4 regions of the Macrococcus bovicus genome follow, and region 4 is predicted to be linked to each of the others. Evidence: predicted binding sites of a transcription regulator. Region 4 holds the regulator's gene; each other region holds the start of a gene.
What was found. The regulator Rex, encoded in region 4, represses fermentation and respiration genes when NADH is low (regulators of the CRP and FNR family bind a similar motif). The targets are predictions, from matches to a motif close to TTGTGAAATATTTCACAA.
Positions count from the first base shown of each region.

Region 1: pflB (formate C-acetyltransferase) is a predicted target of Rex. The motif match lies at 2,501-2,518, and genes of this name have one in related genera.
Region 2: QSV55_RS05895 (cytochrome c oxidase subunit 2A) is a predicted target of Rex. The motif match lies at 3,060-3,077, and genes of this name have one in related genera.
Region 3: QSV55_RS07700 (citrate synthase) is a predicted target of Rex. The motif match lies at 5,900-5,917, and genes of this name have one in related genera.

Region 1 covers NZ_CP128470.1:437,633-445,546, reverse strand. The annotation lists gene QSV55_RS02755 (cation:proton antiporter) at 1-329, opposite strand, end outside; gene QSV55_RS02750 (cupin domain-containing protein) at 401-904, shown strand; gene corA (magnesium/cobalt transporter CorA) at 938-1,885, opposite strand; gene QSV55_RS02740 (GNAT family N-acetyltransferase) at 1,895-2,308, opposite strand; gene pflB (formate C-acetyltransferase) at 2,540-4,789, shown strand; gene pflA (pyruvate formate-lyase-activating protein) at 4,813-5,568, shown strand; gene QSV55_RS02725 (DinB family protein) at 5,599-6,075, opposite strand; gene QSV55_RS02720 (DUF456 domain-containing protein) at 6,217-6,705, opposite strand; gene QSV55_RS02715 (sugar efflux transporter) at 6,702-7,907, opposite strand.
Region 2 covers NZ_CP128470.1:1,086,402-1,094,315, forward strand. The annotation lists gene QSV55_RS05890 (dynamin family protein) at 1-3,047, opposite strand, end outside; gene QSV55_RS05895 (cytochrome c oxidase subunit 2A) at 3,168-3,338, shown strand; gene QSV55_RS05900 (cupredoxin domain-containing protein) at 3,351-3,830, shown strand; gene QSV55_RS05905 (b(o/a)3-type cytochrome-c oxidase subunit 1) at 3,950-5,560, shown strand; gene QSV55_RS05910 (LLM class flavin-dependent oxidoreductase) at 5,686-6,663, opposite strand; gene QSV55_RS05915 (THUMP domain-containing class I SAM-dependent RNA methyltransferase) at 6,663-7,781, opposite strand; RNA gene rnpB (RNase P RNA component class B) at 7,913-7,914, opposite strand, start outside.
Region 3 covers NZ_CP128470.1:1,402,866-1,410,779, forward strand. The annotation lists gene polA (DNA polymerase I) at 1-775, opposite strand, end outside; gene pnpS (two-component system histidine kinase PnpS) at 848-2,551, opposite strand; gene QSV55_RS07690 (response regulator transcription factor) at 2,548-3,258, opposite strand; gene icd (NADP-dependent isocitrate dehydrogenase) at 3,421-4,683, opposite strand; gene QSV55_RS07700 (citrate synthase) at 4,704-5,825, opposite strand; gene QSV55_RS07705 (amino acid permease) at 6,059-7,438, shown strand; gene pyk (pyruvate kinase) at 7,471-7,914, opposite strand, start outside.
Region 4 covers NZ_CP128470.1:1,800,790-1,808,703, reverse strand. The annotation lists gene tsaD (tRNA (adenosine(37)-N6)-threonylcarbamoyltransferase complex transferase subunit TsaD) at 1-632, shown strand, start outside; gene QSV55_RS09845 (ABC-F family ATP-binding cassette domain-containing protein) at 843-2,756, opposite strand; gene QSV55_RS09840 (redox-sensing transcriptional repressor Rex) at 2,854-3,531, shown strand; gene tatA (twin-arginine translocase TatA/TatE family subunit) at 3,542-3,733, shown strand; gene tatC (twin-arginine translocase subunit TatC) at 3,795-4,553, shown strand; gene QSV55_RS09825 (GH32 C-terminal domain-containing protein) at 4,628-5,527, shown strand; gene QSV55_RS09820 (MurR/RpiR family transcriptional regulator) at 5,555-6,271, shown strand; gene QSV55_RS09815 (VOC family protein) at 6,354-7,205, opposite strand; gene QSV55_RS09810 (LPXTG cell wall anchor domain-containing protein) at 7,393-7,914, shown strand, end outside.

The sequences.
Region 1 (7,914 bases), 720 kb from region 4:
ATAAGCGGCATGATAAAATGTGTAATATAGCCGAGACCGATGACTGTCGTAAAAACGAGACCAATCGCCATCAGGACGACAGGTTTTATATATTTCAACAGTTTAATGCGCGAGACATGATTACCTTCCAGAAATAACAGCGGTGCGATGATACCGATCAGAAACATCTCAGGTTCAAATTCCATGACGATAGGAATCGGTGTCAGAAAGATGAGCATGCCTAAAAATATCTGAATAAAGACAAGAGGTATCCGCGGAAACTTGTAATGAATAATGGTCGATAGAATAGTAGCGATAATAAAGCTCGAGAGCATAATAAATATTTCCATCTGATCATTCCTTTCTATGCTTAATCAATCTGATAAAGGGAAATAAGCTGTTAAATAAAGGAGGTTATTTTATGAGACATACCATCTTACACGCACCCGTTTCACCATCAGCACCTAATCATATGGTGCTGCCGGTTATCATTTATCATGATATCAAAGAGGACCCGTCCGAACTATTTAAACGCAATGGCTGGCATCAGATCTGGGTGAACGGCGTATTTGATTACCACCACTTCCATCCGAATTGCCATGAAGTGCTCGGCGTTAAAGCAGGTCAGGCAGAACTACTGATCGGAGGCGAGAACGGCCAGACCGTCACGGTACATAAAGGCGATGTGCTTCTGCTGCCCGCCGGTTACGGTCATAAGCGGCTTGCCATGTCAGAGGATTTCAGGATTGTCGGCGCTTATCCGACGGAAGATGCAGTAGAGACCACTACTTCCTATGATGACTTAACGGCTGTCAACAGAACAATCAACCGGGTTAAGCTGCCGGGTTCAGATCCAGTAACCGGCAGTAACGGCCCCATGTTCAAAGAATGGCATAACATCTATTACTGTAACGCTGAATATTAGAAAAGGTCATGTTTCTTCAGAAACATGACCTTTTTAAAACCAGTTTTTCCGTCTGAAGTAGAGAATCATACCGAATGTAATGACCAGCATGACTATCCAGACGCCCAAGTATCCATATTTCCAGTGGAGTTCAGGCATGACGTCGAAATTCATGCCGTAGATCCCGGCAAGCAGTGTCAGCGGCATGAATATCACGGAGTAGATGGTCAGAATCTTCATGATGTTATTCATTTTGAATGAGTTAAGTGAGATGTAATTATCACGAATGTCGGCAGTCATCTCACGTGACGATTCAATCATCTCCACCTGCTTGATCAAATGGTCATTGATATGATGCAGAAATATTTTCTGCTTCTTCGATAACGACATGATTCTGCCTTCCAGCAGTCTATACACCAAGTCTCTCATCGGCAGTACTGTTCGTCTGATCAAGAGCAAGTCTTCCCTTAAATCAAAGGTTTCCTCAATCAGTACCTCTGTTGAGATGTCTACTGAATGTCTGTCCTCAAAAGAGAACACTTTATCTTCAAGTTCATAGACGAAAGGAAAATAGTTATCGACAATCGCATCGAGTGTCAGGAACATGATTTCAGATGTGGATGCTTTCGAGTTATCTTTCTTATGGATCATCATATTCCATACTTTATCGACTTCTTCTGAATGCTCTTTGTGATAGGTCACGACCAGAATATCATTGATGAAGACATCTATTTCTTCCGGCTTCATCGTATTCAGATCAATGGCATGGAACACATAAAAGAGATAGTCGTCATATTCCTTATATTTCGGTCTTTGTCTCACTGAAACTGCATCTTCTATAGAAAGAGGATGAAAATGAAAGAACTGGCTGAGCAGAAGGTTCTCATGCAATGTCGGTTCGGACATATCCACCCACAGGAGCCGCGGCTCTGAAGTCATTTCATAAGGTGATTCGCATATCTTCAGCTCATTATTAATATCGATATATAACGTACGGATCATTGGCCACCTCTAGAGTTCAAGTCTCATTTCTTTACCTACCCAATTATAGCCTAATTTCTTGTTCAGGGCGACCATCCCTCTATTAGCGGGATGGACAGTACCCTTGATATAAGCCATCCCTTGTGCTTCGCTCATTCTCTTCACTTCATTTTTCAGTCTGCTTGCATAACCTTGTCCTCTTCGACGGGGATCTACCCACAACGATTTGATGTGTGTATGATCAGTCATCTTATACCAGATGAAGGCTATCAGTTCTTCTTCAACGATGGCTAATATCTGATCGCCCTCATGCTGCATCAGTAATTTCAGTGACTCTTCTCTTAAGAGGTAATCCAGGTCCGTCGGCTGCCAGTCTTCATAGCCAGCAGGAATTGACTCATGCAAATAAGCGATTTCTTTAAGTAACGGGTGATCATCATTCATATGTATTATCATATGCTTATTTTAGCACGATGAGTAGAGAACAGACCACCGGGTAAACAACTGTTATAGAGACAGCTTTCATTTCAAAGTATGTTCTATTACAGCTCAACCCTTGATACTACTGAATCGATAAAAACAATAAAAAAAATTGATGAATAATGTGATTATATTCACTTACATGATATAATCATATTGTGAAGTCAATCACATTATGTTTGGGAGGCATAAATTATGTTAAAGAATGAACAAAAACAAACAACTGCATGGTCTGGGTTCAAAACAGGGAAATGGACTAAACGAATTGATGTCAGAGAATTCATTCAGCTGAACTATACACTGTACGAAGGTAATGATGAGTTCTTAGCACCAGCAACTGCTGCAACTCAACAATTATGGAAACAAGTCATGGAACTGACTAAAGAAGAACGTGACCGCGGCGGTATGTGGGATATGGATACTAAAGTGGTCTCTTCCATCACTTCTCACGATGCAGGTTATCTGAATAAAGATCTTGAGACTATCGTCGGCGTTCAGACAGAAAAACCATTCAAACGTTCCATGCAGCCTTATGGTGGTATCCGGATGGCTAAAGCAGCATGTGAAGCTTATGGCTATGAACTTGATAAAGAAACTGAACACATCTTCACTGAATACCGTAAAACTCATAACCAAGGTGTCTTCGATGCTTATTCAAAAGAAATGCTGGCATGTCGTAAAGCGGGGATCATCACCGGTCTGCCAGATGCCTATGGCCGCGGCCGTATCATCGGTGACTATCGTCGAGTGGCTTTATACGGTGTGGACTTCTTAATGGCTGAGAAAAAACGCGACTTCGATAATATCTCCACAACCATGTCTGAAGATATCATCCGTCTACGTGAAGAAGTATCTGAACAGTACCGCGCGTTAAATGAACTGAAACAATTAGGCGAAATCTACGGTTTTGATTTAAGCCGTCCGGCTGAGAACTTCAAAGAAGCTGTACAGTGGACTTACCTTGCTTATTTAGCGGCAATCAAAGAACAGAATGGGGCTGCGATGAGTTTAGGTCGTACTTCTACATTCCTGGATATCTATGCAGAACGCGATATTAAGAACGGCGTTATGACAGAAGAAGAAGTACAGGAAATTGTTGACCACTTCATCATGAAATTACGCTTAGTGAAATTCGCTCGTACACCTGACTACAATGAATTATTCTCTGGCGACCCGACATGGGTAACTGAATCAATCGGTGGTGTCGGCATGGATGGCCGTGCACTTGTGACTAAAAACTCATTCCGCTTCCTGCATTCTTTAGATAACTTAGGCCCTGCACCAGAACCAAACTTAACCGTACTCTGGTCTACACGTTTACCTGAGAACTTCAAGAAATACTGTGCGAAGATGAGTATTCAGACTTCATCCATCCAGTATGAAAATGATGATCTGATGCGTGAAAGCTACGGTGATGACTACGGTATCGCTTGCTGTGTTTCTGCAATGAGAATCGGTAAACAGATGCAGTTCTTCGGCGCTCGTGCTAACTTAGCGAAAACATTACTCTATGCCATCAACGGCGGTAAAGACGAAAAATCTGGCGCTCAAGTCGGTCCGGCTCTTGCACCGATCACTTCAGAATATCTGGACTACGACGAAGTGATGATACGCTTCAACGATATGATGGAATGGCTGGCAGGTGTCTACATCAATTCATTAAACGTCATTCACTACATGCATGATAAATACAGCTATGAAAGAATTGAAATGGCTTTACATGATACAGAAATTATTCGTACAATGGCTACAGGTATCGCAGGTCTGTCAGTTGCAGCTGACTCACTATCAGCAATTAAACATGCTAAAGTGAAACCGATCCGCAACGAAGACGGATTAGTGGTTGACTTCGAAACTGAAGGTGAATTCCCGCAATATGGTAACAACGATGCACGTGTCGATGATATCGCTGTTCAATTAGTAGAAGAATTCATGACCAAATTACGTAAACACAAAACATACCGTGATTCTGAACACACTATGTCAGTGTTAACTATCACTTCAAACGTTGTATATGGTAAGAAAACAGGTAATACACCAGACGGCCGTAAAGCAGGCGAACCATTCGCACCAGGCGCAAACCCAATGCATGGACGTGATCAAAAAGGGGCTTTAGCGTCATTATCATCAGTCGCTAAATTACCATACGACTGCGCTAAAGACGGTATCTCAAACACCTTCTCCATCGTACCGAAATCGCTTGGTAAAGAAGACGCTGCACAGCAGCAGAACTTAGTCAGCGTGTTAGACGGTTACGCGATGCAGCATGGTCACCACTTAAATATCAATGTATTCAACAGAGAAACTTTACTGGATGCAATGGAACATCCAGAAGAATATCCACAGCTGACTATCCGTGTATCGGGTTACGCAGTCAACTTCATCAAATTAACACGTGAACAGCAGCTGGATGTTATCTCCAGAACATTCCACGAAAAAATGTAACTAATTGCTTAGGGGGACTTCAATTGATTAAAGGACACATTCATTCAGTCGAAAGTTTAGGAACGGTAGATGGACCCGGTCTAAGATATATCTTATTTACCCAAGGGTGCCTACTACGCTGCCTATTCTGTCACAATCCAGATACTTGGCAAATCGGTGAACCTTCACGTGAAGTGACAGCTGAGGAAATGGTTCAGGAGATCCTCCCTTATAAGCCTTATTTTGATGCATCAGGTGGCGGTGTGACAGTGAGCGGCGGCGAACCGCTCCTGCAGCTGCCCTTCCTTGAAGAATTATTTAAACAGCTCAAAGCTGAAGGTATTTCTACTTGTATAGATACATCAGCCGGCTGCTTCAATGAAACACCTGCCTTTATGAATCACTTTAATGAACTGCAGAAATATACTGATTTATTCCTGCTGGACATCAAGCATATCGATAATGACAAACATTTAAAGCTGACAGGCAAGCCTAACACCCATATTCTGAAGTTTGCGCGTCTATTGTCTGACCGTAAACAGCCTGTCTGGATCAGACACGTTCTTGTACCGGGGCTGACAGATAGCAGAGAAGATCTGATCAAGCTCGGTGAGTTTGTTAACTCCCTGGATAATGTAGTAAAGTTTGAAATCCTCCCCTATCACCAGCTGGGCGTCCATAAATGGGAGGCGCTCGGTATCCCATATGAATTAACTGACGTCGAACCCCCAAGCGACGAAGCAGTCAAAACAGCCTATGATTTAGTCGGCTTTAAAGGATTGACCCCTCTTAACAGTTAAAAAAGATTCAGGCAGCTGCCTGAATCTTTTTTATTTGTCATCTCTTGATGGACCATAGATTGAAGGCACGTGAAGACCGGCCTGACGCATCAGCACAGTCATCTGCCCACGATGATGAACTTGATGTAAGTTCGCAGCTTGCAGCAGTGCCCCTTTTTGCATCTTTGTTCCGAACATATCCACTTCATCTGATAGATTGTCATCTGACAGAGAGTTCTGATAAGACGCCACTACGCTTTTGTATGTTTTTTCATAGATATCTGCAATCTCTTCCGCACTGTCAGGTGCTGAGTCAGGCGTAAAGCGCGCACCTTCAAATGATTCGCCCGTAAGTGAAGCAAAACCGCCGACACTTTGTGTGATATGCCATGCAATTTCACCTAAAGTACGATCCTGCTCAGACACTGCCTGTTCCAGAGAGTCATCAGTCAGTTCTCTCAAGCAGTTCAGCGTCAATTGACCTTCGCGTTCATATTCCTCGATAAATGCAGCTTTAGATGTGTACATGTAAATCCTCCTCTACTGTGATGATTTAAGTGTAGAGGGTGAAACCCTAAAGTGCAACAAATGCACTTTGTTCCAGTCAGGAAGATAACCGAAGAGGCCGTTCACAGCAGTGAGCGGCCTCTTCGGTTATTAAGTATTTCTTCAGAAATTGATATTTATGTCTCCTATAAACCATACCGTCATCACCATCAGCATGACGAGTTTCGCAAATGTACTTGCGAGAAAGCCCAGTAATGAACCCAAACTCGCGTCCATCGCTTTCCTCATATCCTGGACGACTAAGAGTTCCACTATAAAAACAGTGATCAGAGGGAACAGAATGATACCGAACGGCGGATAGACGAAGCTCCCGATTATCACACTGATGAGTGCTGTGATCTCGCCTGCTTTACTGCCGCCGTAGCGTTTGACGAAGTAACTGCCTGCGACATAATCGCTGACGAGCATGAATGCTGTGATGATGACCATGACCATCCAGAAGAACCAGGAGAGCGTGGTACTGTCTATGGCAAAATGATAAATCAGAAACCCGAGCCACATCATCAGCACGCCCGGAATAACGGGTACGACTAAACTGACGAATGCCAGTATAAATGAAACCGTGACCAGCAACCAGAGTAAGGTCGTCATTCAATAATATCCTCCATTCTGACGGGTTTCGTGAAGATCAGTAAGACGAAGGCCAGCAGGACAAACGATGCAGAGACGAAGAAAACATTGCTGAGTCCGACGATGTCACTCATGAAGCCACCAAGCAGATTACCGACTAACTGGCCGACAATCATCGCATTCGAGAACAGCGTTGAAGCATAACCCGGGAAATCAGGCAGGATATCCTGGAAATAACTGATGCCCAGTCCGAGTAAGATGGCCAGGAAAAAGGCAAGACCGATCTGGCCGATCAGCATAGCGACGACATTATCAAAGATACCGATTGAGAAGTAATAGCCGCCGCCTAGAACAGCACCGATCATCAGCAGAGTTCGTGTTTCCATTTTTGCTGACATAATCCCCAGAATAATCATGAAAGGCACTTCAAGTCCGGCACAGAGACTCGCTAGATAACCGACGTTCGCTTCCTTAGCATGAAGGTATTCTGTGACAAATAGCGGCATGTTCAGTGTATACATCCATTGTCCCACATGCAGGAAGACAAAGGCCAGAAAAGGAATCAACAGAAACATGTCGCGTAGTAAGTTGGGTGTAACAGGCTCAACATAACCTGCTTCACGAACCACTTCTTTCTTTTCTACCTCTTTATAGAAGATGATGATTGTGAGTAGGGCAGTTAAATAGCAAAGAATCGTCCCGCCGAAAAGACCGGCGTAGCCAAACTGCTTCAGCAGAACTGTCCCGACAAGCGGTCCGAACAGGAAACCGAAGCTGAACATTGAACGTAAGACTGTGTTGGCAAAAGCTGCATGCTTGACGGAAGCAGACTCGTTGATGCTTTCACGGGCTGATGCATAGAGCTGCGGCATGGCCGGTGCACCCATACCCGCAAAAAAGACGTACATCATGATGAAGATGACAGGCGTCTGGACAAAGAAGTAACTGCTGAACGCAATACACGACATCGACAGACTGAAGAGAATCATATACTTGCGCTTGAAATCGGCTTTATCTGAAAAACGAGCGACAATCGTATTCACAAGAAATCCTGCCAGTGCGAAGAGCGCCATCATGATGCCATACATGCCACGGGTCATACCGAGTTCCTGAGTCGCATAGAGGATGAAGAAGGGTACGGTGATCGCGAGTGCCATCCCGAGCAGTATCATGTCCAGCAGGAATAGTTTGTAGTTCTTTATTTTCATTAAATCTCGGAACATTTTCTCA
Region 2 (7,914 bases), 710 kb from region 4:
AGGAGCCTGATATCATCCAGGGCGACTATCAGCTGCTGCTCAGCCAGTGTCTGTCTGATGACTGCTGTCTGGTTGATGAGTGACTGATTGAAGATATAGTTCAGCCGCGGCACAATCATGGAGCCCTCATCTTCAAGCTTATTGGCCAGTTCACCGATGTAGCCGGATTCGTCCACCTGACGCTTATTGAAATAAATCTTAATGAGGTCATACAGCTGGATGCGGAAGCGGTCCTTCATAAAGGTCAGCTGCTCGTTCAGCTCCTGCTGCACTTTATCAAGTCCCTGCTGCACATGACCAGGTATGAACGGCGGTTCTTTTTTCAGTTCTGCATAATATGTGCGACGGGCCGCTTCCTCCCGTCTCGCTTCTTCTGCGTGACTGACAATATACTGCGCCTGTGCCTCAAGCTGCTTAACGCCATTCTCAAACTGCGTCATTTTCTGCTGGCGGCTGTCCACATCCGCAAAATGCTGGATGGCAGCCACGAACTCATTGAACTGCTCATCTCTTCTGACGAGTGCCTGCTTACTTGAGACACCGAACAGCGCAGAATCTACATTCAGCTGACTGAGCTCAGAATCGAAGTAATCTCTCACCTGCTCCAGTTCCGCTTCACTGCGTGCAAGGTCAGTCGCATTGATGACGTAGAAAGTCTCACTGTCTGCACTTAAAATCTGCAGGTCCGCCAGATATTTGATGAACTGCTTGTCGTTCTCCGTGAAGACATGATTGAAATAGGAGACGTAGATCAAGAGATCACTGTCCGCGATGATCTCCGTCGTCTCATTCGTATGACGCATATTCGTTGAGCCGATGCCCGGCGAGTCGATGATCACTTTATCCTTCAGGAAGTCAATCTCATACTGCAGATACAGCCGGTCAACGAAGGCAGAATGTGAATCGACCGCCGAATACATCTCAATTTCATCATCCTGTATCTCTTTCATGCTGCCTTCCCTCAGAACGGGCAGGTAATGGGCATAGTTCGTGTTCAGTGCCTCGATGAACTTCTTGAACTGATGATCCAGCTCAGGCTGCTGTTTATTGTAGAGTCTAAGCCAGGTGTCTACATCATCTGCTTCAATACCGATTGTCCGGCCGATTTTATTCAGTTCATTGAGCAGCATCTCGACCGACTTGAACTTCACTTGATGGGTATGGCCGTAGCTGAGTTCAGTGATGGCCGCTGTCGTCGGATTCGGTGAAGAGATTAAATAGTGGTCGCCAAGGAGTGCATTGATCAGTGAACTTTTCCCCGCGCTGAAAGCACCGAAGACCACAATACGTGTCACGTCATGCTGGATGCGCGCCAATTGTTTATGCAGACGGGCAGTCATATCACTGAAATAACTGATCTGACTGAATGTCTCAAGCTGTTTGACGGCCTCTTCCAGATGACTCTCCTTCCGCTCCAACTGTCTTCTTTCCTGTTTTCTTATTTGCTGCTGATCCATCAGTTCAAGCGTCACTTTTGTCCGGTCAATCAGGCGGTCAATCGATTCATCGACATGAATATAATAGTGACGATAGTTTTCAGTCGTCAGTGAGTCAATCAGCTCATTCAGCATATCGTAACGTGCCAGCAGATCTGCCGACTCATTTGCCGCTGGATTTAATTTGGACACATTTAGATTTTTTATGAACATTTCGATATAAGGTCTGTTCTCCCGTACGACTGCCTGCTCCACATATTTCTTTAACTGGTCGGTATAATTCAGGACATAATCCTGTGTCACCATCGCCTGATTATTCATCAGTGACACCAGGTCCTCCGCCTGCAGCGCAAACGTATAATGTCTGATCTCATGCAGCCACTCTCCTGACGTATACTTCGCATGCTGGTCATAGAGTGCACGGATATGGAAATTGACCTGCTTATCTATCGAGTCATTCAAGTCGCTAAGGACAGCCGTCATCTGCTGATTCCGTATTTCCTGTCTTTTCTTGTCCTTGCCGAAGAAGCCGCCCACTTTATAGTCCGGTGAATAGACTTCCAGCAGTGTCTTGATTTCTTCGCGGATCTCAAAAGGAATGAGATAAGCGTTCTTCAGAATGCTGCGGATACTCGCAAGAAAATAGTTTTCAGTGGATTCAGCTGTCTCGAAAAGAGCCTGTTCCTCTGTCAGGGACTGCGTCTCCAGAATGGCTGCACGCTGTGATTCTATAGAGGACGCGTCCAGTTCCAGCTCGTCCAGTATGCCCTGCTGTTCAGCCTGCAGGAAAGCGAGCTGCTCAGTGGTGATATAGTGTGTGATCCGGTCAAAGAAGGTCTCATGACTCTCCGCTACGAGGTCACTACTGAACAACAAAGCTTTCAGCTCATTGACTTGATTAAGTTCATGCGGATAAATAGAGGTGAACAGCATGTTCTCCACTTCAATTCCCCAAGTGTCCAGATTCTGCCGGATGGATGCTTCAAAATCAGTGAGACTGATTTCATTCTCATCGTGCTTATCGATCTGATTGATGACGAAGATAAGCGGCATTCCCAGACTATTCAGGCGCTTCATCTCCTTAAAGTTCTTCTCCGACTCCACATGATTATATTCAACTGTATAGACGATGACATCACTCGTGAGGAGATACTTCATCGTATTCGCTTCATGGTTACTGAAAGTGGCATCAATACCGGGCGTGTCCTGCAGTGTCAGTCCAAGCGGCAGGTCTTGACTGGTTTTCCTGACTTCGACTGATTCAATCCGCTGATTCTCGGTATTGATTTTCTTGACTGCGTCATAATCAGTTACGACAGCATATTCCTGCTTCTCAAGATTGACGATGATTTCTTCCTGCTCAGCGATCGTAATCTGCGCTGAGTTACTGGTCGTCGGTACCGGAGAGCTCGGCAGAATATCTTCCCCTAACAGATGATTGATCAGAGAAGACTTGCCTGACGAGAAATGTCCGATGAAACTGATGATCCGTTTGTCCTTATAGACTTTCTTGATGACTTCATTGATCTGTCCGACAAGCAGTGTATGATCCGATTTCTCTACTTCTTTCTTTAGTTTATATAGCTGATCGATCTGGTCTTTTTTATTCATAGTAATCCCCTTTTGTGAACAATATAACAAATTTTGCGAAGTGTGATATTTATCACATTATTAATCGGCCTTCTTTATTATTATAAAGAAAGAAAAGTTAATTAGAAAGGACGGAAGGACATGGCTAAAGATAAAGATCAGATTCAAGCGGAGCAGCAGGAACTGGCACCTGAATACGATTCACACGATGATCTGGATCTGCGCGGGACAATGATCTCAGTTTTAACATTAGGTGCTATCTTTGTAGTGTTATGGTTTTCAATCTTTATTCTATTCATCGAACGTATTTAAGGAGGGGTTATTGTGCATAAGTTAGAGAAAATCTGGTTAGGGCTCGGGATGGGGTCACTTGTTTTATTCCTCGTTATTATATTAGTCCAGGCCATCCATTTAGGTCACGAGCCAGCTGCAAGTGGCGGCGAATATGTCGATCCGGAGCTTGTAGACAAACATGAAACATTCAAAAATCCAGGATTACATAAGGTGGAAGGTAAAGACTGGGATTATGAACTGGTCTTTGTCGTTTCAGCATTCAACTATAATCCGGGTAACGTAGAAATTCCTAAAGGGGCTAAAGTGAAAATCATCGCAACTTCCAAAGACGTTAACCACGGTTTTGAAATTGCACACACAAACGTGAACTTCATGGTGGTGCCCGGCCATATCAGTACATTCACAAAGACATTTGATAAAAAAGGTGAATATCTCCTTCTTTGTAATGAATATTGCGGAATGGGCCACGCTGATATGAAATCCAACATTAAGGTGGTTGATAAAAAATGAGCGAAGTAATCTATAGAAGTGATGCGAGCGAGCATCATCACTACCGCAAGCATCAGGTATTTGAGATCAATGAAAAAGAAGATAACAAACGTCTGGATCCAAAAGATGCCAAGCTGGTTATGGCGCATATGTATGTCGCTATCGTCTGCTTGATTATCGGCGGTCTTGCCGGTCTTGTTCAGACGCTTGTCCGTTCCGGTACATTGGAATTACCGGCAGGCATCGGTTACTATCAGATCCTGACCGTTCATGGTATTATCCTGGCACTTGTTCTGACCACGTTCTTCATCATGGGCTTTCAGATCTCAGCTGTCTCAAGAACAACCGGTACCTTCTCGCCTCTAGCACGCCGTTTAGGCTGGACCGGCTTCTGGGTGATGCTGATCGGAACAGCGATGGCAGCGACGATGGTCCTGCTTAACAAAGCGACTGTTCTCTATACATTCTATGCTCCGCTGCAGGCGCACGTGATCTTCTATGTCGGTATGGCACTAGTGATTGTCGGCTCCTGGATTTCGGCAGCCGGTCAGATGATGGGTTACTTCCGTTACAGAAAAGAGCATAAAGGTCAGAAAACACCTTTAATCAGTTATATGGCGACCATCAACAACGTCATGTGGATTGTCTGCTCTATCGGTGTCGCACTCACTGTTCTTCTGCAGATGATTCCTTGGTCACTCGGTCTCGTAGAACGTATCGACGTCACACTGAGCCGCACGCTCTTCTGGTATTTCGGTCACGCACTTGTCTATTTCTGGTTGTTACCTGCTTACATGTCCTGGTATGCAGTCGTGCCGAAAATTATCGGCACGAAAGCATTCTCTGATAACCTGGCTCGTTTTGCTTTCATGCTCTTCCTGTTCTTCTCGATTCCGGTCGGTATCCATCACCAGTTAGTGGAACCGGGTATCGAAGCGACATGGAAATATGTTCAAGTGGTTTTAACATTCATGGTTGTCATTCCGTCACTTATGACTGCCTTCAGTCTCTTCGCAACCTTTGAGACATACGGCCGTAGAACCGGTGCAAAAGGACTGCTCGGCTGGCTGAAAACATTACCATGGAACGATGCACGTTTCGTCCTGCCCTTCATCGGAATGGCTGCCTTTATTCCAGGCGGTGCCGGTGGTTTAGTCAACGCTTCTGCACAGATGGACCAGGTCGTTCATAATACCATCTGGATTACCGGTCACTTCCATTTAACAGTGGCGACTGCCGTCATCCTGACATTCTTCGGCACGATGTACTGGCTGATTCCGCACTGCACGGGTCGTGTCTTAACAAAACAGCTGAATAAGCTTGCATTGATTCAAGGCTATATGTGGGCACTCGGTATGTCCATCATGTCTGGTGCGATGCACTTCATCGGATTATTTGGTGCACCACGTCGCTCAACTTATTCAGAGTACGGCGGTTCAAAAGTCGCTGCTGAGTGGATTCCTTACCAGATCATTCAGGCAATCGGCGGTACCATTCTTTTCGTCTCCATTATCTTAGTCGTCATCATCTTTATCAGACTGGCATTCTTCGCGCCAAAAGGACATGAACCTTACCCTATCTCAACAGCGATGGATGAACATTTACCAACGACTAAACTGGTTGAGAACTGGAAGTTCCTGCTGGTCGTTACAATCGCATTAATCTTAATTGCATATACTATTCCAGTCAGTCAGATGTTTATTGATCCACCGCCAGGCGCTAAAGGCTTCGGTGAAGGTAAACTCTGGTAACCCAAACTCCCTGCGGGGAGTTTTTCTTTTGCCTTAAATGAAAAGTATCCATAAAATATAACTTAAAGTTTACATAACATAGTTATATTAATTAAAAAGACAAAAAAATGAGATACGGATGTATCTCACAATTCCTTGATCAGCTTATAAATTTTTTTCTTGGCCTCAAAATCATGAATATTACAGATGACCATGATTTCATCAGCTCTCGGCAATTGACGGAGTGCTCCCTTCACATCAACCGTATTGCCGATTATACAACGTCTGCGGTTCGCGTGAATAATCGCCCGCTCTTTCTCGCTGTAGATCTTCTCGGCTACTTCTGCTGAGGTCGGCACGGTGGTATCCCGTCCAAGAGTGACATTTAACAGCCAGTGGTCCAGTATTTTTGCATGCTGCTCTGCCTCTGCCCTCGTCTCACAGCAGATGATGAAAAGGCAGATAATTGCATGCGGCTTCTGCAGGACAGCTGATGGTTGAAACTCATCATAATAGGTGGTCAGGGCCTCGTCCACATGCTTCGGATTGATAAAGGCACCGAAGACAAAGCCGATACCTAATTTCGCTGCCCGCCTCGCCCCGTTCACCGTGAGTCCCAGTGTATAGACCGGTGGCTGATGACTGATCCGTGGACCGGCCTTCACACTGCGGAAACGATGGTCTTTAGGTAAGCTGTTATGCATGAAACCGATCAAATCCGTCAGCATTCTTGTATAGTCACTGTGTTTACTGTCAGCCCCATCAGTCAGGGCGAGACGCGTCAGCTCCGTGCCACCCGGCGAGTTGCCGACACCTAAGTTGACACGGCCCGGAAACATCGCCTCTATCAATTGTATTCTTTCAGCGATATTATACGGGCTATACTGCGGCAGGAGGATGCCGCCTGAACCCACTACAATTGACCCAGTGACGCTCAGAAGTCTCGTCATCATAATATCCGGGCTGTTGCTGATCAGACCTCTCGTATGGTGATGCTCCGCCACAAAGTAGCGCTTATAGCCCAGCTGCTCTGTCCATTTGACGAGCTCTATGGATTTCTCAAGTGCTTCCTCCGGACTGTCACCACGTGATAGAGGCACCTGATCCAGGACGCTGAATTCCATTATCTCTCGCCCCAGTACTGATAATACGTACACTCCAGATAGCCATTGAAAAGTTTACGTCGCTTAGTCGCTTTCTTACCGACCAGGACCTCGAATTCTTTGTAGCTGGTCATAATATAGAGCGACCATTTAGGATTCGCTTTTATCAGATCACCTAAATAGGTGTACATCGCTTCCACTTCACCGCGTTCACCGATCCGTTCACCGTAAGGCGGGTTACCGACGATAGCACCTTTCTCGGCATGCAGGGTCAGGTCATGGACATTCATCTGCTTGAACTTGATCAGCTCCCCGAAGCCGACTTCAGTCGCATTGTTCTTTGCGATCTGAATCATCTCAGGGTCGATATCGCTCGCTGTGATATCAATCTCTTTGTCGTAGAGCGCCTCGTTGTCTGCTTTGATGCGTTCTTCCTCATACATCTCTTCAGGAATGATGTCCCATTCCTCACTGGCAAACTCACGGTTGAAGCCCGGCGCAATATTCTGTGCGATCATCGCCGCTTCAATCGCTATGGTACCAGAACCGCAGAAAGGGTCAATAAAAGGCGTATCCCCTGTCCAGTTTGATAATCTGACCAGTGCTGCAGCCAGCGTCTCCTTCATCGGGGCAGCCCCTTGAGCGAGACGATATCCTCGTTTATGCAGACCCGCACCCGATGTGTCGATCGTCAGCAGGACTTCATCTTTCAGGATAGCAACCTCCACTTTATAGAGCGCCCCGCTCTCATCAATCCATCCTTTGATATCATATGCTTTCTTCAGACGTTCGACGATTGCTTTCTTGACGATGGCCTGACAGTCCGGCACACTGAACAGCTTGGATTTCAGACTTTTGCCTGACACCGGGAATGATCCCTGCGGCCCGATAATATCCTCCCATGGCAGTGCTTTCGTCTGTTCGAAGAGCTGATCGAACGTCGTTGCGTAAAATCTGCCGACCACAATCTTGACACGGTCTGCTGTTCTGAGCCAGAGGTTAGAACGTACAATTGCCCGGGCATCCCCTTCATAAAGAACACGTCCGTTTTCAGTTGTTGTTTCATAGCCAAGCTCATTGACCTCTTTCGCGACGACTGCTTCCAGCCCCATCGGTGAAGTAGCTAATAGTTGATACATAACAATCTCCTTTATTTTAAGTTTACATAATCATATTATTTTAAATTTATAAATTAAAATATCTCCATTTAATTCTACCATAAGCCATAAAAAAAGCCCTCCTTCACAGGAGGACTGCACTAGAAAGATATCT
Region 3 (7,914 bases), 400 kb from region 4:
TGTCGTCCAGATGTATCTCAATCGGCGCATGGACTTCAATTGTCGCAAGCTGCTTACTCATCAGTGCGTCTGCCTGATAAGTCGTTAAGTTCTCCTGCAGCTTCTTCCCTTTGATGTCATCCAGATGGCTAATGACTTCTTCCACTGTGCCATATTCAAGCAGCAGTTTGACCGCTGTTTTCTCACCGATACCAGGCACACCCGGAATGTTATCTGACTTATCACCCATCAGTCCCTTCAGGTCGATGATTTTCTCCGGACCGAAGCCATACTGCTCCCGCACAAACTCAGGCGTATAGTGATCGATATCTGTGACACCTTTTTTAGTGTAATAGACCGAGACAGAATCATTGACCAGCTGCGTCAGGTCACGGTCTCCTGTAATGATGATGGTCTTCATCTTCTTCTCAGTCGCTTCACGTGCCAGCGTCCCGATGATGTCATCCGCTTCGTAGTTGTCAAGCTCGTAATGTTTGATATGATAGGCATCCACCAGTTTTCTGATCAGCGGGAACTGCTCGCTGAGTTCCGGCGGTGTTTTCTGACGCCCCCCTTTATAGTCGCCGAATGTAGAATGACGGAAAGTGGTCTTCCCCGCATCGAAAGCGACAAGGAAATGGGTAGGGGCTTCATCCTTGATGATTTTGTCGAGCAGCAAAGTGAAGCCGTACACCGCATTCGTATGAATACCGGCGCGATTGCTCAGCAGAGGCAGTGCATAGAATGCCCGGAATGCCAGGCTGTTGCCATCTATTAAAATAAGTTTTTCAGTCATAATGAACCTCCATCAGGTTGATACTCCTATTTTACCACAGCATAGAAAAAGCCACGCACTTACGTGCATGGCTTAACTTTTTTTAAGATAGACTCTGAAGGTCGAACCTTTACTGAGCTCGCTGTCAACTTCTATCACACCGTCAAATGCCTCGACGATATGCTTGACGATAGCCAGGCCAAGACCGGTCCCTCCACTGTCTCTGCTTCTCGCTTTATCCACCCTATAAAAACGCTCAAAAATACGCGTCTGTTCCTCTTTAGCAATACCCATTCCTTCATCACTCACTTCAAGGATGCCCTGTTTGCCATCTATGACACTGACTTTAATCCGTGAACCTTCCGGTGAATAATTGATAGCATTTGACAGCAGATTAATGATGACTTGCTTCAGTTTGCTTGCTTCAGCCAGCACGATGACATCTTCATCAATCCTTGTCTCAATGACAATCTTCTTCTTAGCGGCCAGCGGTTCAACGACTTCAATGCAGCTGAGCGCTTTCCGGCTCATATTGACCGACTCAAGAATAATATGACTGCTCTGCTCTATTTTCGAGAGCTCCAGCAGTTCACTGACCAGGCCTTGAATGCGGTTAGATTCTTTCAGAATGATATCCAGGAACATGTCCAGCGTCTCCGGATCATTCTTCGCCCCGTCCAGCAGTGTTTCAGAGAATCCCTTGATAGAGGTGATCGGGGTCTTCAGTTCATGGGAGACATTGGCGACAAAGTCTTTCCGCATCTGTTCCAGCGATTTCAGCTTTGTGATGTCATGCAGCACGACCACCACACCTTCTAATTTCCGTCGCCGTCTTGATAGGACCGGTACGACAGCCGCATCGAAATACTTCCTGTAGACAGCCATCTGAATGTCTATCGTTTTATTGATCGGCTTCTCTGCTCTCATCGCCTCTTTAATCATCTGCTTGACTGACGGGAAGCGAATGACATCCTCGAAATGGCCTGACAGTATCTGCTGTCCTTTATTAAAGGTTTCATTATAGTTATCATTCACGATGACCACCTGCCCCTTCTTATCGATCATCAGAATAGCAGAAGGGATGTTTTCAAGTGTCGTCTCCAGACGGTTGCGCTGCAGCTTCTGTTCGTTGTTCAGTGTCTGCAAGGTGCGCGCTAATCTGTTTGTACTGATGTACAGTTCTTTCGTTTCAGTGACGGTGCTTTCCGGTACGCGGACTTTATAGTTGCCTTCTGTCAATAATCTTGAGGCATAAGTCACTTCTCTGATCGGCGCGATATACGTCCGGTTGATATAGCGGACGAGAAAGAAGATGACCGGAATGGCCGTTGCCAGTGTCAGAAACATATACTGCCAGATGGTTTTGTTCAGACCTTCAAGATTGGTCAGCCTGTCTATCAGAAAAATAGTGTAGCCATCTTCTCTGTATATCAGTAGAGCTTCATTATTCTCACCTTTGAAACGATAAAAACCAGCATTGTTATGGCTGATCCACGGTGCCATGACTTCCTCTATCTGTTTGTCATCTATCGTATCGCTCTTGAACAGTGTCTTTCCGTCTTTTTCTATCCAGACCTTCTTAAGTGATACTCTATCATAATCTTTAATTTTCTGAAGATAACGATCTTCATTTTTCAGGACTTCAATCAACTGCTCAGCCTGGCGTTCCAACTCCGCTTCCTTCGTCTTGCTGATTTGTTCGCTCAGAATATTGGACAGAAAGAACCCGATCAACAGAAAGCTTAAAATCATCAAGGCGACAAGAGAGGTGAAGAGACGGTTTGTGAAACTTCTCATATTGACCGAGGGTTCTCCAGCTTATAACCGAGTCCACGGACAGTCTTGATATATTGCGGCTGTTTAGGATTCTCTTCAATTTTCTCTCTTAGATGGCTGATATGCACATCCACAATACGGGAATCACCAGCAAACTCATAGTTCCAGACAGAATTCAGCATATGTTCACGTGTAATGACACGGCCCTGTCTTTCAATGAGATAAATCAGCAGCTCAAACTCCTTAGGGGTCAGATCCAGTAACTCATTGTTACGGTAGGCCTCAAAATGGTCTGGCAGGATTTTCAGTCTGCCGATGTTGATCTCTTTGCTTTGTCTGATATCCAGCTGCTGCTCATTGACCACTGTACGTCTGAGGATCGCTTTCACTCTGGCCACCACTTCTCTTGGTGAGAAAGGCTTTGTCATATAGTCATCAGCACCCAGCTCAAGTCCCAGCACTTTATCAAATTCATCATCTTTAGCTGTCAGCATCAGAATCGGAATCGGGTTCTTTTCATTGCGGATGGATTTGCATACTTCTACGCCATCCATTTTAGGCAGCATCAAATCAAGCACAAGTAAATCCGGTCGCTCTGTAAAGACTTTCTCAAGCCCTTCTTCTCCGTCAAATGCAGTTTCGACTTCGAAGCCTGCCTGCTGTAAGTTATATTTCAACAGTGTCACGATTGATTGCTCATCGTCAACAACAAGTATTTTCTGTGCCATTCATTACCTCCAGATGATATGTCTCTTACATTATATATGATGTCGATTTATTAAGGCTATATTTAATCAATAAACTTCAACTGCCAGTAATAAAATTTACAAAATATTTATATTTCACTGACAGGCAAAAAAAATAAGCCGCTGTCAGGCGGCTTATTTCCTTTACATATTTTTAATCAGTTCGTCAGCGAACTCTGAACATTTCACTTCAGTTGCACCGTCCATAAGTCGGGCGAAATCATATGTCACTACTTTAGAGGCAATGGTTTTTTCCATCGATTTCGTGATCAGTTCCCCTGCTTCTCTCCAGCCCAGGTGGTCCAGCAGCAGGACACCGCTTAAGATAACTGAAGAAGGATTCACTTTATCGAGGCCTGCATACTTCGGCGCAGTACCATGTGTCGCTTCAAAGATAGCGTGTCCTGTCTCGTAATTGATATTAGCCCCTGGTGCGATACCGATACCACCCACTTGAGCTGCGAGTGCATCAGAGATATAGTCACCGTTCAAGTTCATCGTCGCCACCACATCAAATTCCGCAGGACGCGTCAGAATCTGCTGCAGGAAGATATCAGCGATTGAATCTTTGATCAGCAGCTTGCCGCTGTTCACTGCTTCTTCCTGTGCTTTCTCCGCTGCTTCTTTGCCTTCTGATTCGACCAGTTTATCATACTGTGCCCACGTGAAGACTTTATCGCCGAATTCACGTTCAGCTAAATCATAGCCCCATTGTTTAAATGCACCTTCAGTGAACTTCATGATGTTGCCTTTATGAACCAGTGTCAGCGACTTGCGCCCCTGTTCCAGTGCATAATTGATGGCAGCGCGCACCAGACGTTCTGTCCCTTCTTTTGAGACCGGCTTGATGCCGATACCTGATGTCTCCGGGAAACGAATGTTTTTAGCGCCCATTTCATTCTGCAGGAACTCGATGACTTTCTTCACTTCATCTGAGCCCTCTTTATATTCAATTCCCGCATAGATATCCTCGGTGTTTTCACGGAAGATCACCATGTCAGTATCTTCAGGGCGTTTAACCGGAGAAGGAACACCTTCAAAATAACGGACCGGACGCAGACAGACGAATAAATCCAGTTCCTGACGCAGCGCCACATTCAATGAACGGATGCCGCCACCGATCGGCGTCGTAAGCGGACCTTTAATGGCGATCAGATATTCCTCGATGGTATCCAGTGTCTCCTGCGGCAGCCATTCACCGGTCGTATCAAATGCTTTCTGTCCTGCAAGGACTTCCTTCCATTCAATCTTCTTTTCGCCGTTATATGCCTTGTCAACTGCAGCATCCAGCACGCGGCTCGCTGCATGCCAGATATCCGGACCTGTACCGTCTCCGATAATGAATGGAATAACAGGATTGTTCGGTACATTTAAAGTTCCATTAGAATTTGTGATTTTTTCAGCCATGATAATCCTCCTATAAGGGTTTATTTTCGTTCAGATACAGGAACATATTTACGTCCGACTTCACCGACATACTCTGCACGAGGGCGGATGATACGGTTGTTTTCATATTGCTCAAGAATATGGGCTAACCAGCCTGATACACGAGAGACAGCAAAGATCGGTGTGAATAAATCATGTTCTATGCCCATTGAGTGATACACGGTTGCTGAATAAAAGTCGACGTTCGGCAGCAAGCCTTTTTTCTCTTCCATAATCTCAGCAATACGCACAGACATCTCATATAATTCTTTCTGTCCTGTCTCATCTGTGATACGGCGAGACATCTCTTTCAGATACTTCGCACGAGGGTCGCCTTCTTTATAGACACGGTGACCAAAGCCCATGATTTTTTCTTTGTTATCAATTTTCTTCTGGATATAATCTTCAACATTCTCCATAGAACCGATTTCACTGAGCATTTTCATCACCTGCTCATTGGCACCGCCGTGCAGAGGGCCTTTTAAGGCACCTGCTGCCGCTGTGACACCTGAATACATATCTGTTAATGTCGATACACAGACACGGGCAGTGAATGTCGACGCATTCAGTTCATGGTCCGCATGAAGAATCAATGCTTTATTGAATGCCTCTTCCTGCACTTCTGTCGGCACTTCTCCGAACAGCATATAAAGGAAATTAGCTGCATAGCTCAGCTCTGCTTTAGGTTTGAGCGGTTCTTTGCCCTGACGGACACGTGCGAATGCCGCAACAAGTGACGCCACTTTCGCCTGAATACGGGTTGCCTTATTGAAGTGCGCATCATCATTGAACTCTTCAGCACGTGGATCAAAGTGTGCAAGATAGCTGAGTGATGTTCTTAAGCCCGTCATAGGATGAACATCATCTGCTGCATAATCTTCGAAATGCTCATAAATACGTGGATTCAGCACCATGTTTTCAAGTAGCTGTGCCTTAAAGTCATTGAGTTCCTGCTCATTAGGTAATCTGAAATGCCACAATAAGAAAATGACCTCTTCAAACTTCGCATTTTCAGTTAGATCATCGATATCATATCCTGCATAAGTTAACTGCTGTCCGACGATTGAACTTACTTTCGTCTCAGTAGCAAGGACGCCTTCTAAACCTCTGATTACATCTGCCATATTATTGTCCCCTTTACATCTTATAATCATTCTCTTGCATGTCTACATGCTTATTATACCGAAAGCAAACAGATATGTGAACGTTTTCAATACTTAGCTATTCTTTATCGCTATCTATAAGTTTTTCTTATGAAATCGCCTCCAAAAATTATCTTGCAATTTAGAATATTTCGTTATATGCTTTTGGAGATTAAAACGTTACATCAAATCAATATCAGAAAAGGGGAAACAATATGGAACAGAATCATCACTTGGACGATAATAATCTCCAGCGGACCTTGACGAATCGTCATATTCAGCTGATCGCGATTGGGGGCGCGATTGGTACCGGACTTTTCCTTGGTGCTGGTAAATCCATTCACTTTGCGGGTCCATCCATCTTACTGACTTATGCAATTTTAGGTGTCATCTTCTTTTTATTCATGAGACTACTCGGAGAATTATTGCTTTCCAATCTTAATTATCACTCATTTACGGATATCACCAAAGACTACCTGGGTGAGTTTGCGGGTTACATGACCGGCTGGACGTACTGGTTCTGCTGGATTGTGACAGGGATGGCAGAAGTCACAGCTGTCGCTCAGTTCGTCAACTTCTGGTGGCCGGATTTTCCTACCTGGCTATCAGCACTGATCACGATTCTTTTCTTGATGACTTTAAATCTGCTGACAGCTAAGTTGTTCGGTGAACTAGAGTTCTGGTTCGCAATCATTAAGGTTATCACCATCATCGCGCTGATTGTTGTGGGTATTTTCCTGATCATCATCCAGTTCAAAACACCGTTTGGTCATGCGTCACTGAGCCACTTATGGAGTCATGGTGGCTGGTTCCCGAACGGCATCAACGGCTTCCTGCTCAGCTTCCAGATGGCAGTCTTCAGCTTTGTAGGTATCGAGTTAATCGGTGTAACAGCCGGTGAAGCACAGGACCCAGAGAAAACATTGCCGAAAGCAATCAACAACGTCCCGATTCGTATCATCTTATTCTACGTCGGTGCTTTAACGATCATCATGAGTATCACACCTTGGGATCAGATCAATCCGGAACTCAGCCCGTTCGTTGAACTGTTCAAAATGATCGGGATTGTCTTCGCAGCAAGCTTAATCAACTTTGTTGTTATCACATCTGCTTCTTCATCTTGTAACAGTGGTATCTTCTCAAACAGCCGTATGCTCTACGGATTAAGCAAACACTATGCTAAAGGCACAGGTTTCTTTGAAAAGACAAACAAGACAGGCGTACCAGCAAATGCTGTTATCTTCTCAAGCGCTTTACTCTTAGTGTCAGTCTTACTCAATTATATGATTCCGAATGCATCACAAGTATTCACACTCGTCACGACACTCGCGACTGTATTCTTTATTGTTGTATGGTCACTGATCACGATTTCCTACATGGTCTACTTGAAGAAGCGTCCGGAATTACACCAGTCTTCTAAGTTCAAGACACCTGGTGGCATGGCGACTGCTGTTGTTCTCTTAGCTTTCTTCATCTTCATGTTTGCACTGCTCTTCATGGCACCTGATACTCGAATCGGTGTAGCGCTCACGCCGCTCTGGTTCGTCCTGCTCTTCCTGATGTATCGTTTTGATATGAAGGGCAAAAAAGCTTAAAAAAGAAGCTCATCCAAGGATGAGCTTCTTTTTTATACCTTTGCATGTCCAGCGTAAATTTTATTATGCTGTGCATCCACTGTTACCGTGGCCCCGTTTTCAAACTTATGATAGATATCGTCAATCCCTACGATTGTCGGTTTGCCGAGTGTCAGTCCCACAACAGCCGCATGACTTGTCAGACCGCCTTCTTCAGTGGCAATCGCAACGGCCTTCTCAAGATAAGGCACCATATCTGCGTCAGTCGACTGCGTGATGATGACAGCATCAGTCAGATCCTTATCCGCTAATTCTTCTGCATTTCTAGCGATCACTACACGGCCGACTGCTGACGTGCGGCCGATACCTTGACCTGTTGCCAGTTCGTTACCCACGAGCTGAATCTTCATGAAGTTCGTCGTGCCCGCTTCTCCTGTCGGGATACCCGCAGTAATGATGATAAGATCACCGTTGTTGACACTACCTGCTTCAATCGC
Region 4 (7,914 bases):
ATATAGAAGAACCGCTTAAGTTTCCGCTGCTGGCATTGATTGTTTCAGGTGGTCATACTGAGCTCGTCATTATGCGCGATCATCTGAACTTTGAAGTCATCGGTGAGACAAGGGACGATGCAGTGGGTGAAGCCTACGACAAAGTGGCACGTACTATCAACCTGCCTTATCCGGGGGGACCGCATGTCGACCGGCTTGCGGCTGAAGGACAGGACACACTGAATTTCCCTCGTCCCGTGCTTGAGGGCTATGATTTTAGTTTCAGTGGTCTGAAGAGTGCCGTCATCAATACCCTGCACAATAAAGCACAGAAGGGGGAGACAGTACCGCCTGAAGATGTAGCAGCAAGCTTTCAGGCTAGTGTCATTGATGTGCTGACAGAGAAGACGTTCCAAGCTTTAGAGGAATATCATATTGATGAGCTGATTGTCTGTGGCGGTGTGGCAGCGAACCGTGGTTTAAGATCAAGACTTGAGGAGATGGCAAAGCAGCGCAATGTTCATCTTCATATTCCGCCCTTACAGCTCTGTACAGATAATGCAGCGATGATTGGAGCCGCCGCCTACTATTATGCGGTCAACAATATCAGAGCAGAACTCAATTTAAATGGAAAAAGCACGCTTGATTTATAAAATCAGGCGTTTTTTGATGGATGCGAACATATGTACTTGTACACAAGTTGTTAACTGATTGTGGATAACATTTTGTCTAGAGGCCATTTTACACAAAAATAAACAACATAAATCATCTATATTCTGTGGATAAGTCTAATAACTTTGTGGATTATTGTTATTATGCTGTTTCGACTGTGTATAACTCTGTGAATAGAAAAAGAAGCAGATTTAATCTGCTTCTTCGAGTTCAGCCCATTCTTCCATAGCGGCTTCCAGTTTATCCTGCAGTGCCACCAGCTCCTGATGCAGTTCGTAACTGCGCTGTGAATCGTTGAATACATCAGGCTGAGTTAGTTCAAGTTCCACCGCCTGAATACGTGCTTCGTATACCTCTATATTCTCTTCCAGCTGCTGAAGTGCCCGCTCTATTTTGCGGCGTTCTTTTCTTTGCGCTTTATTTTCTGCATAGTCAGTCTGCTGCGGTTTCGTTGTTTCCTCTTCGACGGCCTGATAAGCTTCATGTGCCAGACGCTCCTCTTCTTTTTCGATGAAATAAGTATAATCACCCAGGAAGAGACTCGCACCTGCATGTGTGATGTTCAGGACTTTTGTCGCAATCTGATTGATAAAGAAACGGTCATGTGACACAAAAAGAATCGTGCCGGGATAAGTCATCAGGGCCTGTTCCAGAATTTCCTTCGCATCAATATCCAGATGGTTGGTCGGCTCATCAAGAATCAGGACATTATTATTCTCAAGGCTCAGTTTTGCGAGCTGCAGACGGGCTTTCTCGCCACCTGACAGATCATTGATGATTTTCTTGACGTCATCCTGTACAAACAGGAAGCGGCCGAGTACAGCTCTGACATCTTTCTCCTGCATCTCAGGATAATACTGCCACAGTTCTTCAAGAACCGTGTTCGATGATTTGAATTCTGCCTGCTTCTGGTCATAGTAACCGATTGAGACATTGGCCCCGTACTTAATATCGCCGCCCAGTTTTTCAAGCCTCTTGGCAATCGTCTTGATCAAGGTGGTCTTACCGATACCGTTAGGACCGATGACCGCGATGGCATCCTGTTTCTTGACATCGAATGTGATAGGGGCGGTGATAGGACGCTCGTACCCTACCTCCAGCTCTTTTACCGCCAGCACATCGTTGCCTGATTCACGGTCGATATTAAACTGCAGGTTGACAGAATGGTCATCGAGTTTAGGTGCTTCAATACGGGTCATCTTCTCCAGTATTTTACGACGGCTTTTCGCCATCCCGCTCGTAGAGGCACGGGTGATATTCTTCTGGACGAAAGTCTCCAGACGTTCGATCTCTGCCTGCTGACGTTCATATTCAGCAGACATCTTCTCGTAGAAGGCATCTCTCTGAGCCAGGAATCTGGAATAGTTGCCTACATAACGCATGACACGCCCGAGAGCCACATCGTAGACGATGTTGACAACTTTATCCAGGAAGTAGCGGTCGTGGGAGATGACGACGATTGCACCCTGATAGGTCGTCAAATAGTTTTCAAGCCAGGCTGTTGTTTCCATGTCCAGATGGTTGGTCGGCTCATCCAGCATCAGCAGATCCGGCTCGCGGATCAGCATCTCAGCAAGTGCAAGTCTGGTCTTCTGACCCCCTGAGAAATAATCAATCTTCTGGTCGAAATCAGCCGGACTGAAGTTCAGTCCCGTCAGAACCGTCTTGATTTTATGTTCATACTGATAGCCGCCCGCATTTTCGAACTGCAGCTGCAGTTTCTCAAGTTCAGCCAGCTTGTCAGCGTATTCCTCTGTACCAGCCTTATCACTTTCTTCAGCAAGATAAGTCGTGATACCTGTCAGTCTTCGTTCCATGTCCTGTAGATGACTGAAAGGCTTCAGCATCGCTTCGTAGACTGTTCCTTCAGCATCGAGCGTCATCTGCTGGGTCAGGTAACCGATATTGATGTTCTTGGCACGCATCAGATGACCGCTATCGTAACCTTCAGCGCCTGCCAGGATTTTCATCAGCGTCGTTTTCCCGGCGCCGTTACGTCCGACAATAGCAATCCGGTCATTTGTTTTTATTTCTAGTTTGACATCGGTGAAGATATCTTCTCCGCCGAATGATTTATTCAGTTGGCTTGCCTGTAATAAGATCATGTTTTCACCTCATTTATATTCTACATGATTGCCGGATGACATGAAATAAAAGGACTGAATTTCACATAGTCAGTTACGGTCAGACATGGTATAATTTATGTACTGTGAAAAAGGTCACAATTATGATAAGAAGGTGAACAGTGTGCCAAAAGCTGAGGTTAAAATTCCGAAAGCGACATTAAAGCGCCTGCCCCTTTATTACCGGTTTGTCAATACACTGCATAGTGCGAAAGTGGATCGTGTCTCTTCAAAGGAACTGAGTGAAGGATTGAAGATCGACTCAGCCACCATCAGAAGAGATTTCTCTTATTTCGGTGAACTTGGTAAAAAAGGATATGGCTATAACGTAGAATATTTACTGAATTTCTTTAAAACCACCTTGCAGCAGGATACGATGACGAAAGTAGCGATCATCGGGATCGGCCATCTCGGTCATGCACTCGTCAATTATAATTTCTCGATCAGCGACCGTATGCAGATTGAAGCAGCATTTGATATCGCCCCGAACGTGGTCGGTGAGAAAATAGGGGAAATTTATGTTCAGCATATGGACGATTTTGAAGAAGTCATCGAGAAGCTGGGGATAGAAGTTGTCATTCTCACTGTGCCCGGGAAAATCGGTCAGGAGATAGCAAATAGAGTGACAAAAGCCGGAATAAAAGGTATATTAAACTTTACACCGGAGCGCTTAAATGTTCCATCAGATGTCCAGGTACACCATATCGATTTAGGTGTAGAACTCCAGTCTCTTATATTCTTTATGAAAAACCACTAGGAGGTACAGTATGCTGTATGCTAATACATTAGGTTTTGCATCACCTGCTATTTTATTATTTCTAGGCGTGGTTGCACTCATTATCTTCGGACCAAAGAAACTGCCTGAATTTGGCCGTGCAATGGGTTCTTCGCTCAAGGAATTCAAAGATGCGACAGACGGTATCATGAAAGATCATGATAAAGATGACGTACGTAAATAATGAATGATTGAAAAAAGCGACAGTCACTGTCGCTTTTGTTATGAGGAGGGAAGACCTTCAGATGAATAAAGATGAATTAACGATAGTCGAGCATTTAGACGAGCTTAGAAGACGTCTGATGATTGTCGCTTACTTTCTGATGGGCGGCATTGTGGTCGGTTTTTATTTCGGCAAGCCGGTCACACGATTTTTAACGAAAGATGATGTACCTGCTGAAATCACGCTGCACTATTTTAAGGTGACGGATCCATTATCCATCTATATCAGCGTCATTATGCTGATAGCAGTGCTGCTGATATCGCCTGTCATCCTCTATCAGTTATGGGCATTTATCTCGCCCGGCCTGCATCCGCAGGAACGACGGGCGACGCTGAGTTATATTCCGGTCAGTTTTATTTTATTTGTAGCGGGTCTTACCTTCAGCTACTTTATCATATTCCCTTATATGATCCACTTTACCATCGGTCTGGCGAGTGAAATGGGCGTCAAGCAGATTATCGGGGTCAGAGAGTATTTTAATGAGCTGCTGAAGTTTACGATTCCGTTCGGTTTTGTTTTCCAGCTGCCCATCCTGCTGCTCTTTCTGACGCGGCTCGGGATTGTGACACCTGCTTTCCTGAAGAAGAACCGTAAATACGCTTACTTCTTCCTGATGGTCATCGCAGCGATTATCGCGCCACCTGATGTCATGACTTATGTCATCTTTGTATTGCCTATGGTCATCTTATATGAGATCAGTATTCAGATCAGTCACGTTGGCTACCGTATGTATCTAAAAGGTGAACAGAAATTAGTGGAAGAAGAACTGAAAGAAGATTAAACCATCTGATTATGAGATGGTTTTTTTTAGCTGTCGATGTTATATTTTAAAGTAATTGAACAAGCGATAAGGGAGTGCGTCAAGTGGAATGGTTGAGAGAAGAACGCTATGCAGAAGCAGATAAAAAGGGACGTCAGCATTTTCATATTCAGCCTTCAGCAGGCTCGTTGAAGAAACCTGCCGGCTTTGTTTATCATGACGGCCTCTATCATCTTTTCTATGAATGGTTGCCGGCACGTGGACTTAAATACTGGTATCATATTTCTTCCCCGGACCTCATCCGCTTTGTGACGCATGGGCCGGTCGTGATAATGAGTGATTCGGATGAGCGTGACTGCAAGATGGAGCAGAAGTGGGACGATGGTTTTGATTTTGATGCCCCGCAGCTGACGCAAGGGCCCGAGGGTGAACAGATACTGGTCGGTTGGATAGGCGGCAGTGAGCCATGTTTCACTGTGCCTCGTCTGATCTCAATTGAAGAAGGTAAGACTCGACAACGTCCGCATCCTTTGCTTGAGCGATTACGTGGTGAACCTGAAACAGCAGAAGGCTATGCGATGAAGCATGATATCCGTCTGCATCCCTATGAAGGTGACTGCTACGAACTGATTATCGATATTCTGGAGAATGAATCAACTGAATTTTATATCGAACTGCGTGTATCCAGACGGGAGGCGACCAGGCTGATTTATAATCACGCGGCCCGCAAATTCACATTGGATCGTTTTGACAGCGGTCTGCTGACCACGAACAGCCAGGATTTCACACGTTCAGTCATTCTAGAGACGCCTTTACAGAAGATTCATGCCTTTGTCGATCAGACGAGCATCGAGATTTTTCTGAACGACGGTGAGAAAGTGATGACTTCGCGCATCTTCCCTTCTGACAGTGCGACCGGCATCAGAACATCCACTGAATCCGGACAGGTCTATCTGAAATTTACGAAATATGATATCGAAAAGCAGGATGTCTGACGATCCTGAAAGAGAAGAGTGATAAGCATGCCGGTTGTTCTGAATCAGCTTCAGTCTATTGAACACCTGTTGTCGCCTGTCGAGAAAAGAATCGCTGCACTGATCAAAGAAAGCCCGCTGGATTTTGCGACGTTATCCGGACGAGCGCTTGCTGAGCAGGCCGGAGTCAGTGAATCTGCATTAGTGCGCTTCAGCCAGCGCATCGGTTTCAGTGGTCTCCGTGAAATGAAGCTTGCGCTGATGAGAGATGTGCACATGCTCGAGCAGGTGCAGGCCCTTCAAAGTACGGATTCAACTGCCATGCTGCTACATCAGACATTCAGCGCTCTGCATGAAGCATTGAAGCGGACGGCACGCCTACTTGATACCACGCAGATTGAACAGGCCGCTCAAATCATTCATGAAGCAAGGCGGCTGCTGATCATCTGTCAGGAAGACGAGCAGGCTCCCGCGCTCGACTTCAGCTCGAGGCTGGCAGAGTTAGGGATTGCATGTGACATCGTTCTGACCGATGAGCGCTATCTCAAGCTAGCTGATTATTACAACGTGACTGTCATCATAGGGGAACGTCAAGCAGGTGCACCTTTAGCTGAACATCAGATTATTCTGATTAGCCATCAGAGATCGGCCGGCACATATTGTCACCTGCAGATTTCCTATGAAGACATAAGGACACGACATCTATTGTATCAGGCGGTTATGGATGTCCTGTATAGGAAGCTCTGTCATTTACAGGCTCAATAAAAAGCGAAACCTGACAAGGTTTCGCTTTTGTTATTCTATGATGAACGGCTGGGGTATCAGCTGCCGGTCGAACGCTGTGATTTTATTTTGCGTACATGACACGAATGGCGATACCATTCGGATCACGCAAGATTTCTGAGCTGCCGTCTTTTTCTGTCTGCAGACCTTTAGCGGCTAACTGCTGTCTGAAATAGTCAAAGTCTTCCGTATTCGGGATATTGATCTCAAATTTTCTCAGTCCCGGTGCATCGAGTGCAGGTGACAGCTGGGCATGCTGCCATGTGTTCAGACCTAAATGGTGATGGTAGCCTGCTGCGCTCATGAATGCGGCCTGCGGACCATATAACTGCATGACATCCATACCGAAGACATCTTCATAGAAAGCAATGGAAGAAGGGATATCTTTCACGGATAGATGGACATGCCCCATAATAGTATCAGGATGCAGACCCGTGAAGGGTTTGCCGTCATTCGCATCTAGGACACCCTGGTAATCCATTTCGGTTGTTCCCATGACGACATGACCGTTATCCTGGAAAGCCCATTCAGCAGCTGGACGATCGCGGTAGATTTCAATACCGTTGCCTTCCGGATCTTGAAGATAGATAGCTTCTGACACGTCGTGGTCACTTGCACCTGCCAGAGGATACTGCATCTTGATTAAATGATTGAAGATATTCCCGAGTTCTGTACGAGAGGGGACAAGAAATGCCATGTGAAACAGCCCTGCCTGACCAGTTGTGCGAGGTGTCCGTGTTTCGTACAGATAGACGAGCGGGCGCCCGCCAAGACCTAATACTGTATAGGTCGCATTCTGTTCGAAGATAGCCAGCCCTAATATTTCATGATAGAAGCGGATGCTGTTATCCAGAAAGTTGACATTCAGATGAACAGCACCCATGTGGGTATCATGGCTGAAAAATTTTGATTCCATCGTGTACCTCCATATATTTTTTATATCTGATATAATTATTATATCTATTGCAAATCAATACGCAAATATTATTTTACATTGCAGAGAGATATATTTTATTAAGACTTGATAACATTGTGGAGCACTAATAGTTATTATACACTTCTTTCTATATAATAGGGGTTAACAGAAATATGGAGGAACACTCATGCGTAAACTATTTTTAACAACGACTATGATGCTGACACTCGCTCATGTAGGGACAGATAACGCTGATGCGGCTGAACCCATCGGAGAAAATAGTGCTGATGAAACGATAGAAATTATTTCAGCAGAAATGCCGGCACAACCCGTGACGACAGAGATGCCTAAGACAGATGCCCCGCAGACAGACGTCCCGTCAACAGAGATACCGACAACTGAACTGCCAAGTACAGAGATGCCCAAGACAGAGACGCCTAAGACAGAGATACCGGTAACAGAAATGCCTAAGACAGAGAGACCTAGAACGGAACTCCCTATAATAGAGATGCCTACAACGGAAACGCCGAGAACTGAAGCGCCGACGGTCCAGGCTCCTGTGACGCAAGTGCCGCTATCAGAGCGCCCGTCATCTGAAGTCATCACAACAGAACAACCGCCGACGAATCAGCCATCGATGAATCAGCCGCCGTTGACGCCGGCACCTTCTATCTCTCAAAATCAATCAACACCATCAGCTGCCCAGAAT